DNA from 4 places in the Oceanobacillus aidingensis genome. Region 4 is predicted to be linked to each of the others. Evidence: riboswitches for the same ligand, from Rfam matches in the RefSeq annotation. Region 4 holds a riboswitch; each other region holds the start of a gene.
The links. Region 4 has a riboswitch for S-adenosylmethionine ahead of ACFO3P_RS04840 (iron-containing alcohol dehydrogenase family protein). Riboswitches for the same ligand answer to the same signal wherever they lie in the genome.
Positions count from the first base shown of each region.

Region 1: linked by a shared signal. The riboswitch ahead of ACFO3P_RS11535 (methionine ABC transporter ATP-binding protein) and the one ahead of ACFO3P_RS04840 (iron-containing alcohol dehydrogenase family protein) in region 4 are both predicted to bind S-adenosylmethionine.
Region 2: linked by a shared signal. The riboswitch ahead of ACFO3P_RS16190 (5-methyltetrahydropteroyltriglutamate--homocysteine S-methyltransferase) and the one ahead of ACFO3P_RS04840 (iron-containing alcohol dehydrogenase family protein) in region 4 are both predicted to bind S-adenosylmethionine.
Region 3: linked by a shared signal. The riboswitch ahead of ACFO3P_RS20895 (carboxymuconolactone decarboxylase family protein) and the one ahead of ACFO3P_RS04840 (iron-containing alcohol dehydrogenase family protein) in region 4 are both predicted to bind S-adenosylmethionine.

Region 1 is NZ_JBHSFT010000016.1:66,180-69,280, reverse strand. Features, by position in the region: gene ACFO3P_RS11540 (methionine ABC transporter permease) at 1-582, opposite strand, end outside; gene ACFO3P_RS11535 (methionine ABC transporter ATP-binding protein) at 578-1,597, opposite strand; SAM riboswitch class I at 1,740-1,837, opposite strand; gene ACFO3P_RS11530 (pyridoxal phosphate-dependent aminotransferase) at 1,899-3,068, opposite strand.
Region 2 is NZ_JBHSFT010000044.1:27,197-30,297, reverse strand. Features, by position in the region: gene ACFO3P_RS16200 (Fic family protein) at 1-87, shown strand, start outside; gene ACFO3P_RS16195 (hypothetical protein) at 375-848, shown strand; SAM riboswitch class I at 963-1,065, shown strand; gene ACFO3P_RS16190 (5-methyltetrahydropteroyltriglutamate--homocysteine S-methyltransferase) at 1,162-2,277, shown strand; gene ACFO3P_RS16185 (GNAT family N-acetyltransferase) at 2,787-3,101, shown strand, end outside.
Region 3 is NZ_JBHSFT010000049.1:304,505-307,605, forward strand. Features, by position in the region: gene ACFO3P_RS20890 (acyl-CoA carboxylase subunit beta) at 1-1,069, shown strand, start outside; SAM riboswitch class I at 1,409-1,519, shown strand; gene ACFO3P_RS20895 (carboxymuconolactone decarboxylase family protein) at 1,907-2,575, shown strand; gene ACFO3P_RS20900 (LLM class flavin-dependent oxidoreductase) at 2,709-3,101, shown strand, end outside.
Region 4 is NZ_JBHSFT010000007.1:90,204-93,304, forward strand. Features, by position in the region: gene ACFO3P_RS04835 (MetQ/NlpA family ABC transporter substrate-binding protein) at 1-804, opposite strand, end outside; gene ACFO3P_RS04840 (iron-containing alcohol dehydrogenase family protein) at 828-1,928, opposite strand; SAM riboswitch class I at 2,026-2,142, opposite strand; gene ACFO3P_RS04845 (hypothetical protein) at 2,395-2,610, shown strand; gene ACFO3P_RS04850 (YolD-like family protein) at 2,607-2,882, shown strand; gene ACFO3P_RS04855 (YibE/F family protein) at 2,959-3,101, opposite strand, start outside.

The sequences.
Region 1 (3,101 bases), on a different contig from region 4:
CATGACGTCTGTTTCATAACGCAAGTGTCCAAATCGGTAAGCTAAGTCACCCAGGCCTCCAGCGCCGACTAATCCGGCCATAGCAGTTGCCCCGATAAGGCTGATTGTTGCGATGGTTAATGCAAGAACAATGGCTGGTCTCGCTTCACGCAGCATCACATTCCAAATAATTTGATGTGTCTTTACTCCCATCGCTCGATATGCTTCGATAACACCTTGGTTGACCTCTAACAGGGAGGATTCAATCAGTCTGGCGATATAAGGAGCTGCATTGACAACGAGCGGCACAATAACTCCTTTTACACCAATGGTTACACCTACAATCAATTTGGTGAAAGGAAGCATAAAGAATAAAAGAATAATAAATGGAATGGACCGGATGACGTTAATCAGCAGGTTTAAAGACTGATAAACAAACTTATTTTGCAAGGGTTGTCCCGGACGTGTCAAAACTAATAGAATAGCTAAAATAACGCCGATAATAACAGCGAAAAACAAAGAGATTAAAACCATTTGAAGAGTTTCTATTATGGCATCATAAAACTCTGAACCCCATTGATCAATAAATGCCTGCATGTTAATTCACCCCCAATTCTTCTACTTCTACGCCTTGTTCTTTTAAGAAGGAGAGAGAATGTTCTACTTGATGCTCACTGCCAATCAAATGAACGACAAGGTTGCCGACAATGCCATTTTTTAATTCGATAATATTGGCAGTCAGAATATTCGGCTCTACATAAAATTGCTGTGTTACCTTAGACAACAGCGGCTGACCTGTATTTTCACCAAGGAAGGTTAAACGAATTACTTTGCCTTCTAAATTCAATTCATCAATTAAACGATCCGATAATTTTCGTTGTGAAATGGTATTTAAGAACTTTTTAGTCGTCGGCTGTTTAGGTTTTGTAAATAGTTCTATCGTCGAACCTTGTTCAATGAGGTTTCCATTTTCAATAACATAGACATAATCGCATATTTTTTGGATAACGTTCATTTCGTGCGTGATTAATAGTATTGTGATCCCAAGCTCTGCATTAATTTTTAATAATAGTTCGAGAATGGAATTTGTCGTTTCTGGGTCGAGTGCGCTGGTTGCCTCATCGCTCAGGAGGACCTGTGGCTCCTGTGACAGCGCCCTGGCAATAGCGACACGCTGCTTTTGACCGCCGGAAAGCTGGGAAGGATAAGCATCTTTTTTCTCAGATAAATCGACAATATCTAAGTATTTCATGACTCTTTCCTTAACCTCTGCCTTCGGTACGCCGAGTAATTTTAATGGAATCGCAATGTTATCATAGACACTGGCAGTCCTTAATAAATTAAAATGCTGAAAAATCATGCCGACCTTTTGTCTTGTTTGCCGGAGCTTTTCTTTTGACAGCTTCGTTAAGTCGGTTCCATCAATCCAAACCTTTCCTTTCGAAGGAGACTCCAGTAAATTGACACAGCGAATTAATGTACTTTTTCCTGCACCGCTGTAGCCGATTACGCCATGGATTTCTCCTTTATTGACAGAAATCGTCACATCGTCCAGTGCAGTAACATCCTTTCCTTTTTTGGAGGGGAAAACTTTTGTGACATTCTCTAATTTGATCATCTGCTGTTTTTCCTGCCTTTCTATCATTATGCTGCAGTTGATAGGTAATATTGTTTGCAGCTGTCTTGTCAGAATCGATACAATTTCTAAAAAAGAGCCTCTCTAGGGTAAGAGAGGCTCGAAAATGTAATCTTATTTTCTGCTCTCATCTTTCAAGACGGGTGTCTTGCTGGAATTAGCACCTTTTTTTAAGGTTGCCGAGCTTCAACGGGCCAGTCCCTCAGCTGCTCTGGATAAGAGGTGTGGTAGTAATTGAATTGTATTCTTTAAAAGTATCTTATTTTACAAGTTTCGTCAATATTTATTTTTGAAACAGCTGCAGTTTCTCAATACGTCGAATAGCTTCGCGAATACGATTCTCTTCTACGAGTAATCCGACGCGTATATAACCTTCTCCATTCTTTCCGAAACCATTCCCGGCTGCAACGGCTACATCCGCCTCTTGTAATAAATAATCAGCAAATGTTTCACTTGTAAATGCCGCTGGTACAGGGAGCCAGGCAAAGAAAGAGCCTTTCGGTGCAGTGACTTCCCAGCCGATACGTCTGCATTCTTCTATGAGAACATCTCTGCGCTGTTCATAGCGTTCCACAAGCGAGGTGACACAGCTTTGGTCCCCTAATAATGCTTCCGCAGCTGCCTTTTGAATAGCTGGGAAAAGACTGACAAATAAATGGTCCTGCAGAATATTAATCGCTTCGATCATATCTTTGTTGCCAGCAGCAAAACCGACTCGCCAGCCGGCCATATTATAGGTTTTGGAAAGGGTGTACAGCTCAACGCCGACATCTTTCGCTCCTTTTGTCTGTAGGAAGCTTATTGGCTGATAGCCGTCGAAACCGATGGCTCCATAAGCGAAATCATGAACAACACCGATATCATTTTCCTTCGCTAACGCAACGGTATCTTCAAAAAATTCTTTCGTTGCGACACCTCCGGTCGGGTTGTTTGGATAGTTGAGATATAATAGCTTGGCAAGTTTCTTTTGTTCCGGCGTCAGGGCAGCATAATCTGGTAAAAAATTGTTTTCCTCTAATAATGGAAACGTGTCATAAGTAACGTCTGCTAATGAAACACTGGACAAATAATCTGGATATCCAGGGTCTGGCAAGAGCATTAATTCGCCTTCATCCATAACAGCTAAAGGGAGTTCTGCCAAGCCAATTTTACTTCCGAACAAAATAGCAATTTCTGAAGCAGGATCTAAATCGACATTATATTCTCTTTTATAAAACTGTGCTGCAGCCCCTTTTAATTCATCGGTACCGCGGAAAGGGGAATATTTATGGGCAGCCGGATTTTCGGCGCTTTCCTGAAGTGTACGGATAATATGCGGCGGTGTCGGCTGATCCGGGTTGCCTTGTCCGAGATTGATAATATCTCTTCCTTCTTCCAGGGCTGCAGCGACTTTGCCGGCAAGGGATGCAAAAAATTGAGCAGGAAGCTTTTCTACACGACGGGATAACTTCATCATCTATCGACCTCTTTATACTAGTTTGTGAAT
Region 2 (3,101 bases), on a different contig from region 4:
GGGGATTATGAACCCTTTCTATTGTTTATAGCCGAGCGAGAGGTGAAAACGTTAGAAAATTATTTAGCTTTTTTAAAAGATTTATAAATAGAACCTTCATTTAGTAGAAGTTTATCGGCACATAGGATGTGATAGGATGGAATTAAATCAAAAAGAAGATGAATTTGCTACGAAAACTACAGCTCAAAATTTGGGGAGCGAATGGCTCTAAACTAACTGAGCGATAAAAAAGTTGTTACTGTCGTTTCAGAAACATGAAAATTTAGGGAAATCTTCAGTTGATATTGTAGTACAGTGAGTTAAAAGAATATATATTCATTAGGATGTAATAGTCCCTTATAATATAGGTATAGACAAGGAGGATTCAATGAATTTTGAATAATAAAAAAATGGATTTTTCTACCCTTGTTGCCAATTTGCTTACTGTTGGTCTAGTAATGGGTAGTATCGCAGTTATTGTAGCCATTCCTATTTTAATAACATATGGTTTATCTAATATTTTAGCAGGCTGGAATCTTATCGAAATACATTTTTTTGATAGTATTTTTATTAATTTTCTTTACTTCGGAGGATTGCTTTTTCTGTCTTACGTGGTGGGGATGCTGTTTGATTTGTTATATATGCTAATCCTTAAAGCAGCGAAAATGAAACAGACAAAGAAAGTAATGCTTTGGAGTTATGTCGTTCAATGGTTGCTTAGTGTTAGTTTTTATAAAATATGTATTGAGCCCCTATTTACGAGGGTTAGTGTATCATGGGAAGGAGCAGCTATTTTATTTTTTTGCTTGTATTTTTCTGCTTTTGTGATCAGTGAAGATTATAAAATTTTTTCCGATAAAAAAAGGTAACGCAATTTTGATTTAAAATCGATCGCAGAAAGATTCCTATATTTTGGGATTCTCCTTGACGAATTCATTGCTTCCATGTAAAGTAAACTGTAATTATTCGTATAATTCCATATATTCTTATCGAGAAAGGTGGAGGGACTGGCCCGCTGAAGCCTTAGCAGCAGACGTTGATTTGTACTGTGCTAATTCCAGAAGCATTTTTGCTTGAAGATAAGAAGAGATTTTATCATATCGAACCTCTTCTATTTTCGGAAGGGGTTTTTTTTAATGGAATATAGAATGAATATAGGAGACAAAGAGGAAGGGGTATTCGATGGCGATATCAGCAGAGACAAAAAATACACGGGCTCCATTCAGAGCAGATCATGTAGGGAGTTTTCTTCGTCCCAAGCGTTTAAAAGAAGCGCGTGCCCAGAGGGCAAAAGGAGAAATCAGTGCAGAACAATTGCGTCAATTGGAAGATGAGGAAATTATCAAACTGGTAGAACAGCAGAAAAAAGCAGGTCTTCAATCGGTGACAGATGGGGAGTTTCGCCGTGCCTGGTGGCATTTTGATTTTCTGGAAGGCTTCGATGGCGTGGAAGGCTATACCGCGGAGCAAGGCTTGCAATTCACTGGTGTGGAAACGAAAAAACGAGGCATTAAGGTAACCGGTAAAATTGGTTTTAGTAATCATTATATGATTGAGCATTATAAATTCCTGCATGGTATTGCCGGGGATGCGGTTGCAAAATTTGCGATTCCGAGTCCGAACATGCTCTTTTTCCGGGCGGATTTTGAAGAAGGAATTTATGAAAATGATGAAGCCATTATTGATGACCTGGTTGCTGCTTATCAAGGGGTGATTCAGGCATTATACGATGAAGGCTGCCGCTACTTACAGTTGGATGATACGTCCTGGGCAACCTTTTTCTCAGAGAAGGGCAGAAATTCGTTGCTTGAAAAAGGAAGAAATCCAGAGAAAACAGCTGAATTATGTGCGAGAGCAATCAATGAATCGATTGCGAACAGACCGGATGATATGCTGGTAACAATGCATATTTGCCGGGGGAATTTCCAATCTACCTATATGTCAAGCGGCGGTTACGAGGCGGTGTCAGAAACGATTTTTGGCGGTTTACAGGTGGATGGTCTTTTCCTGGAGTTTGATGATGACCGCTCGGGCGGATTTGAACCTTTACGCCATGTGAACCGTGATGATTTATTCATTGTGCTGGGTCTTATCACGTCTAAGTTCAGCGAGCTGGAAGATCCGGAGGCTGTTAAAGCAAGAATTACAGAAGCGGCGGGCTATGTACCGTTGAATCAGCTTTGCCTGAGTCCTCAATGCGGGTTTGCTTCCACAGAGGAAGGGAATTTATTGAGTGAGAAACAGCAATGGGAAAAAATCCGGCATGTTGTGCGAATTGCTGAAGATGTCTGGAAATAAGAGTGATGAGCAAGGGAGATTTGGAGAGGTGAGCTTTCCAAATCTCCTTTTTGTCGAACTTTTTTGAATACGTACTATGAATCATTTAGAGAAGATTGTTTTGAATGAAAATACTTTTGAGCTAATAAACCAGTATTGAAAACGGAAGCTAAGGTGATGAACAAAAATAAATTTGCCATTATGTCACTGATTTGATAAGTAAAATTAAAAAGTAAGTAAGTGTTTATGATGAATAATATTGAAACAACTGACGAAAGGATGAATTGATTTTTAAACGATTTGAACAAAAAAACGCTCCTCTCTTTGTCAACCTAATTTAAATCAAGGTTAACATACGGGCGTGAAAAATTAAATATAAATTCCAAAAAAATTCAAACAAAGAAAGAAATCATTATAATTTTTTGATATATTAGTAATAACAATAAGAATATTCAGCTGTTTTATCATGGTAAATAAAAGAATTTATACGAATGATAGTACATCGTTTCAAATAAAAGGGAGAATGTAGAATGGAAATTCGCAGTTTACAAAGTTCGGATTATGATGTCCTGATTCCGCAGATAAACGACTGGTGGGGCGGGCGTGATATGGCAGGAATGCTGCCTAAATTATTTTTTCAACATTTTAAGAATACCAGCTTTATCGCAGAAGAAGATGACGAGATAATAGGTTTTTTAATTGGATTTTTATCTCAAGATCAGTCAGATGAAGCATATATTCATTTTGTCGGTGTACACCCGGATTACAGGAAGAAAGACATTGGAAAAACACTTTATGAGAAATTTTTCACCAAAGTTAAAATGGCTGATCGGAAAATCATCCGC
Region 3 (3,101 bases), on a different contig from region 4:
AATCTGCTTATTGTTTGGTCCATCCGCTGCCGGCGGTGCCTATATTCCGGCCTTTTGTGATATCGTTGTCATGGTTGATGGGAACGCATCGATGTATTTAGGTTCACCGCGAATGGCTGAAAAGGTCATTGGCGAAAAGGTTTCTTTAGAGGAAATGGGCGGAGCAAAGATGCACTGTACAACCTCAGGAGTAGGCGATGTTTTAGTAGATACCGAAGAAGAAGCGATTCAATTTGCACAGAAGTACTTAACGTATTTTCCTGCTAATTTTCGTGAGAAGCCAAAAAAAGCAGCATCTGTAGAACCAAAAAGCTTTGATAAGCCAATCAGCGAAATTATTCCAGAAAATCAAAATGCTGCTTTTGATATGTATGAACTGATTGACCGTACAATTGATGAAGGCAGTTTTTGTGAAATAAAAAAGCGGTTTGCTCCAGAATTAATTACTGGGCTGGCCCGTATCAACGGTCAAAGTATAGGAATCATTGCTAATCAGCCACGTGTAAAAGGAGGCGTTCTTTTTACGGATTCAGCAGATAAAGCAACAAAATTTATCCAATTATGTGATGCGTTTGAAATTCCGCTGCTGTTCTTAACGGATGTACCAGGATTTATGATTGGAACAAGAGTGGAGAAGCAGGGAATTATTCGCCATGGAGCCAAAATGCTGTTTGCAATGAGTGAGGTAACGGTACCTAAAATTTCTGTTATTGTCCGAAAGGCTTATGGAGCTGGTCTATACGCGATGTCAGGGCCGGCTTTCGATCCGGATTGCTGTTTAGCCTTTCCAAATGCACAGATTGCTGTTATGGGACCGGAAGCAGCAGTGAATGCAGTAGAAGCAAATAAAATCGCTCAGCTTCCAGAAGAAGAAAGGGAGGCATATATCGCAGAAAAGCAGGCCGCCTATAAAGAGAACATTGATATTTACCGCTTAGCTTCCGAAATGATTATTGATGATATCATTGATCCAGATCATCTTCGGAGCGAGCTGACAAGACGTTTCACCATTTATCAGAATAAGAAAAAGCAATTTACCGAGAGAAAACATGGGGTTTACCCAGTGTAAACAAATAATGGAAACGCTTAGGCTAGAATGTGGTCTAAGCGTTTTTACTGAAAACAAAAAAACATTAATTCACCATAATTGTATTATGTAAACTAAATGATGAATTTTAAGGACACGATGAAAAAAGCTGCTCAATCGATTTAGCATCGTACTCTATAGCAGGAAAATATAATTACATGTGATAAAACAACCAGTCGCCGCTTACAGCAAAAAGATATCTGCTAATATTATCAATAGATTTTGATCAAGAAACGCTTCATTAAATTAAAATTTCCACTTGACATATTTTTTAGAATTCGATAACATATGAAGAAATCTTAAAAAACTAAATAATGTAATTCCTTATCAAGAGCCGGGGGAGGAACTGGTCCTATAATCCCGCAGCAACCATTACTGGAAACGCAGTAAAATGGTGCTAATTCCAGCAAGTTTTCACTTGAGAGATGAGGCAGTGTGTAAAGAAACCCTCTTCTTCTGGAAAAGGGGTTTTTTCATTTTTAAACAAGGGTAGGGAGGGAATAATTTCAAAGGGGCAAGCATGGCTTAAAACCGAGTAATTAGATAGGTAAAGTTTAATTATTATGGTGGCTGTAAGAAAATTAACGAGATGGATTTACAATTTGTATGATTTTATCGCAGCACAAATCAGTGGGCAAAGGAAACAGACCAGGTTCACGATGTCCTAGGGCTGAAACTGGGACTGGGACTGCGATTACTCGTCCCATCGAAGAGCTTTTGCGATTAACCGTCCTATTATAAAGAGTTGTGCGTCGAAAAACCTTCACTAATTGAAGTTTCACTGTATGACAAGCCAAAATTTTAAATGTATGAGGAGAGATTTCATTGACTAAAACAGATAGTTTATATCAAAAATCTTATTTTAACCGGATAACAGAATTAAAAGAATATGCACCGGAAGCGTTTCAAACTTTTTTTGCTTTTAACGATAAAGCATTAGCTGAGGGTGAATTATCAGTTAAATTAAAGGAATTAATTGCGGTAGCCGTAGCGCACATTACGGGGTGCCCGTACTGCATTGATTTACATGTGGGGAATGCTAAAAAAAATAACGCTGATAAAGAGGAAGTAACAGAGGCCATTTTTGTTGCAACAGCTCTAAAGGCTGGTTCAGCGGTTGCTCATGGTGTGAATGCGCTAAATGCGTTTGATGAAGAGGAAAAAGACGAGCTGTACAAAGCATCCTATTTTAATAGATTAACCGAATTTGGTGACATTGATGCGGATACATTCAAGGCATTTGCTGCTTTTGATCATAAATCTATCAAAGCAGGCAAATTGACCGAAAAGGAGAAAGAGCTTATCGCGGTGGCATCAGCACATACCACAGGCTGCCCGTATTGCATTGATCTGCATACGAAAAACGCCAAAAAAACAGGATCCAGCCTAGAGGAAATATCAGAAGCGATTTTTGTGGCAGCAGCTTTAAAAGCCGGGTCCGCAGTGGCACATAGTGTGAATGCCTTAAATGCTTTCGATGAATCTTAAGTAATCAGCAATTCAGAAGTAAGGGCCGATACCAAAATCAATGGCTGACTGCATCAAATGAGAGATAGTCAATTATAGATTTTGGTGAAGCGGTCAAGATGAAAATTTATGAGAAAAGGAGCTTATCGAAACGATGACAAAACAAATTCACCTGAATGGATTTATTCAAAATTCACCTTCCCCTCACTCGACAGGATTATGGAAGCATGAAAAGGACGAGGGGACAAAACATAATGACCTGTCATATTGGATAGAAACAGCAAAAATCCTGGAACGCGGTAAATTTGATGCCATGTTTATTGCTGATGTGCTTGGAACCTACAGTGTATATGAAAATAGTCATGAAGCAGCTGTCCGGCATGCTGTACAGCTTCCGGCACATGATCCATTGATTCCGATTTCTGCTATGGCGGCTGTCACTGAAAATCTCGGCTTTGCGCCAACAATTTCTGCTACATATGCACAACCATACGCACTCGCAAGGCAGCTATCTACACTGGATCATTTAACGAATGGAAGAGTTGCC
Region 4 (3,101 bases):
AACAACAGAGCCATCAAAGTTTTCTTCAATAAATTCTTTCACTTCGTCTGTATGGTAAATATCAATAAATTGCTGAACGACTTCATCATCTTGGTTTTCTGTACGAGCTGCAATCAAGTTAACGAATGTAGAATCCTGCTCGATAAAGAGCGAATCATCATTGGGTGAAAGCCCTGCTTCAATTGCAAAGTTTGAATTGATTGCTGCTGCATCAACTTCGCCAAGCTGTCTTGGAATTTGTGCAGAGTCTAATTCCAGTAATTCAAGGTCTTTCGGATTGTCAATTACATCATTTACGGTTGCATTTACACCCAAGCCTTCTTCTAATGTGATAAGACCAGCTTGTTCAAATAATAATAAAGCACGTCCGCTGTTTGTAGGGTCGCCAGGGAGCCCTAATGTTGCGCCATCAGGAAGGTCCTCCAGAGAATCAACCGATTCGGAATAAACTCCCATCGGGAAAGTAACGGTATCTGCTACCTTCACAATATCCAAGCCTCTTTCTTCCACCATGCTGTCCATAAAAGGCTCTGTCTGGAAGCTGCTGATGTCAATTTCACCTTCATCCAGTGAAACGTTTGGCATCACATAATCACTAAAAACAACTGTTTTAATTTCTAAATCGTCTTCTGCTGCAATTTCAGCTATTTTTTCAACAATTTCTTCATGTGGACCGGCTGTTACACCTACTGTCAATACGCCGTCTTCAAGTAAATCTGAACCGCTCTCTTCCTCATCTCCTCCGCAAGCAGCGAGGAAAACGAATAATAAAGCTGTAATAAGAAGTAAATATTTCTTTTTCATGATGATTTTCCTACTTTCTTTTTTTATTTAGTAACACTCTCAAGTTGTAAAAATGCGTCGATAACGGTATTTGCATTAATTTCTTCTTTCATCAAATGAATGGATTCTTCTTCCCGTGTCACTTTTTTCGCAATGGTTTCCAGCAGCTCCTGATCATCCGTATGTATGGAGAAGTCTGCTAATTTTGTCGGGAATCCCCATGTATCATAGTAAGCTAATAGCTTCGTAAGCTCGTTTTTATCCTGTTCGATAGCAAGCTGAGCTAAAATGCCGTAGGATACAATTTCCCCGTGAAGTGAATCGGCAATCTGCGGGGCAGCAGTTAACCCATTATGAATGGAATGCGCACCTGCAATTCGTCCAGCTTTTCCGCCGAAGCCGCCAACCATACCGCCTGTTGCGATAATTGCTTCGATAACACGAATAAGAGCATCAGTGACTTGGTTACTCTCACAAGCTTGGATTGCTGCTTCACTGTCATCCAGCAAAATATCCTTGCAGGCACGAGCGGCGAATTGAGATATTTGCAGCCAGACTGGAAGCGTGCCTTCAGGGTAGAAGGCTTCAACTAGAGAGCGAGCTTCATAGAATTTGGCTAACGTATCGCCAATGCCTGCTTTTAAGTATTTTACAGGAGCTTCTGCAATAATTGCTGGTTCTACCACTACGAGTGTATTAGATTCAGGAAACTCAGTGTAATGAGAATGAGCACCATCTTCCTGATAAAAGACGCTTAATGGCGTCCAAGCTGCGCAGGTGGCGGCAATCGTTGGGATTAAGATACTTTTTATTTGCGCATTGGCAGCCGCTGCTTTGGCAATATCCAGAGCTGTTCCCCCGCCGATGCCGATGACAGCATCTATTTGCTGTTCTTCATAAATCGAGGCCAGTCTGTCAGTTCGTTCCACGGTGCAATGCCCATCTGCAGTATGTATATCTTTTTCCTCTATTTGATCCAGCAATGCAGAAGGAAGATATGGTTTTGCTTTTTCCCAAGCAGTACGCCCGGCAACTACAGCAATCCGCTTCACCCGCAAGTCATTCAGATTTTCTATCAGGTATTCCAGAGAACCTTCACCGATTTGATAATGGCTGGGCGATCCCTTTACAGTAACTGTTTGCATGGTAAGATAACCCCTTTTACATGTGTTTAAATGCTACATAAAAAACCTCTCTATTTCGTTCTAGAGAGGTTGAATAAGTTCATTTACGAAACGTCCTCTCTTATTTTCCAAAGCACATTATGCACTTTGCAGGATTTAGCACCTTTTTTAGAACGAGTTCTAGAAAGGTTGCCGGGCTTCATCGGGCCAGTCCCTCCGCCACTCTCAATAAGAGTTCTTATGTAACTGTGGATACATTTTAATATGAAATATGAGAAAAGTCAAATATAGCTTGATGCAAGGGAGCTGGCGGGCTAATTATGTTAATCAGCACCATTTTTGGTCCCAAAATCCAAATACTTGAACGGATTATCGCTCGTTTCTTTTAAAACACATTCATCCATTTATTTCATGTTTACTCTTTCTTATTTTTTGATATAATAAGAACAAATGTTCAGAACAAAAGTTCTTATTTGGAGGAATAAATATGATTGGATTACTTCATCATTCTCTGGATAAAAAGGAAAAAATCATGATCTATTATATCGACCGCCATAACAATGTAACGCAGCGTGTTATTCGCGTCGTAGGTATAGATGATAAAAGGATTCTTGCTTATTGTTACTATAAAAAACAGGTGCGCAGCTTTAAGATAGAAAATATTTTATCCATAGGGTGTGTAAAAAGGAGCGTCGGGGCTTGAATATTGGTGTACAGGAAGAAAGGAATACGAAAGAAAAAACAATGTTAAATGAGCGGCAACGGAAGCAGAATTGCTTTCAATTAATTATCGCACATAAAGATAATTTGCTTATTGAAGTGAAATGCTATCAGGATTGTCATGTTCATCATATAAAAGGATATATAGACAGCATTAACTATCAAGACGAGCACATAGCTATAGTTGATAAGCTGGGTCAAAAGGATTTTACAATCATTAAGTTTAATGATGTAATGGACGTTTTTATATTGTAGATAAAAACCCGAATGTATTCCAAGCGGAATCATTCGGGCTTATTTCTAAACATAAACAGCGTAAGGCTGCTTTTACCTATTTCTGCTCATCCAACGCGATGTCCTTTTTCTGCTTCTTCAAATAATATGCACTCATCAGAGAAGCAATCGGAATAACCAGAGCGATGCCAAGGCCCGAAATAAGGATTCCAAGCATTTCATCATTGAACACTTTGGCAT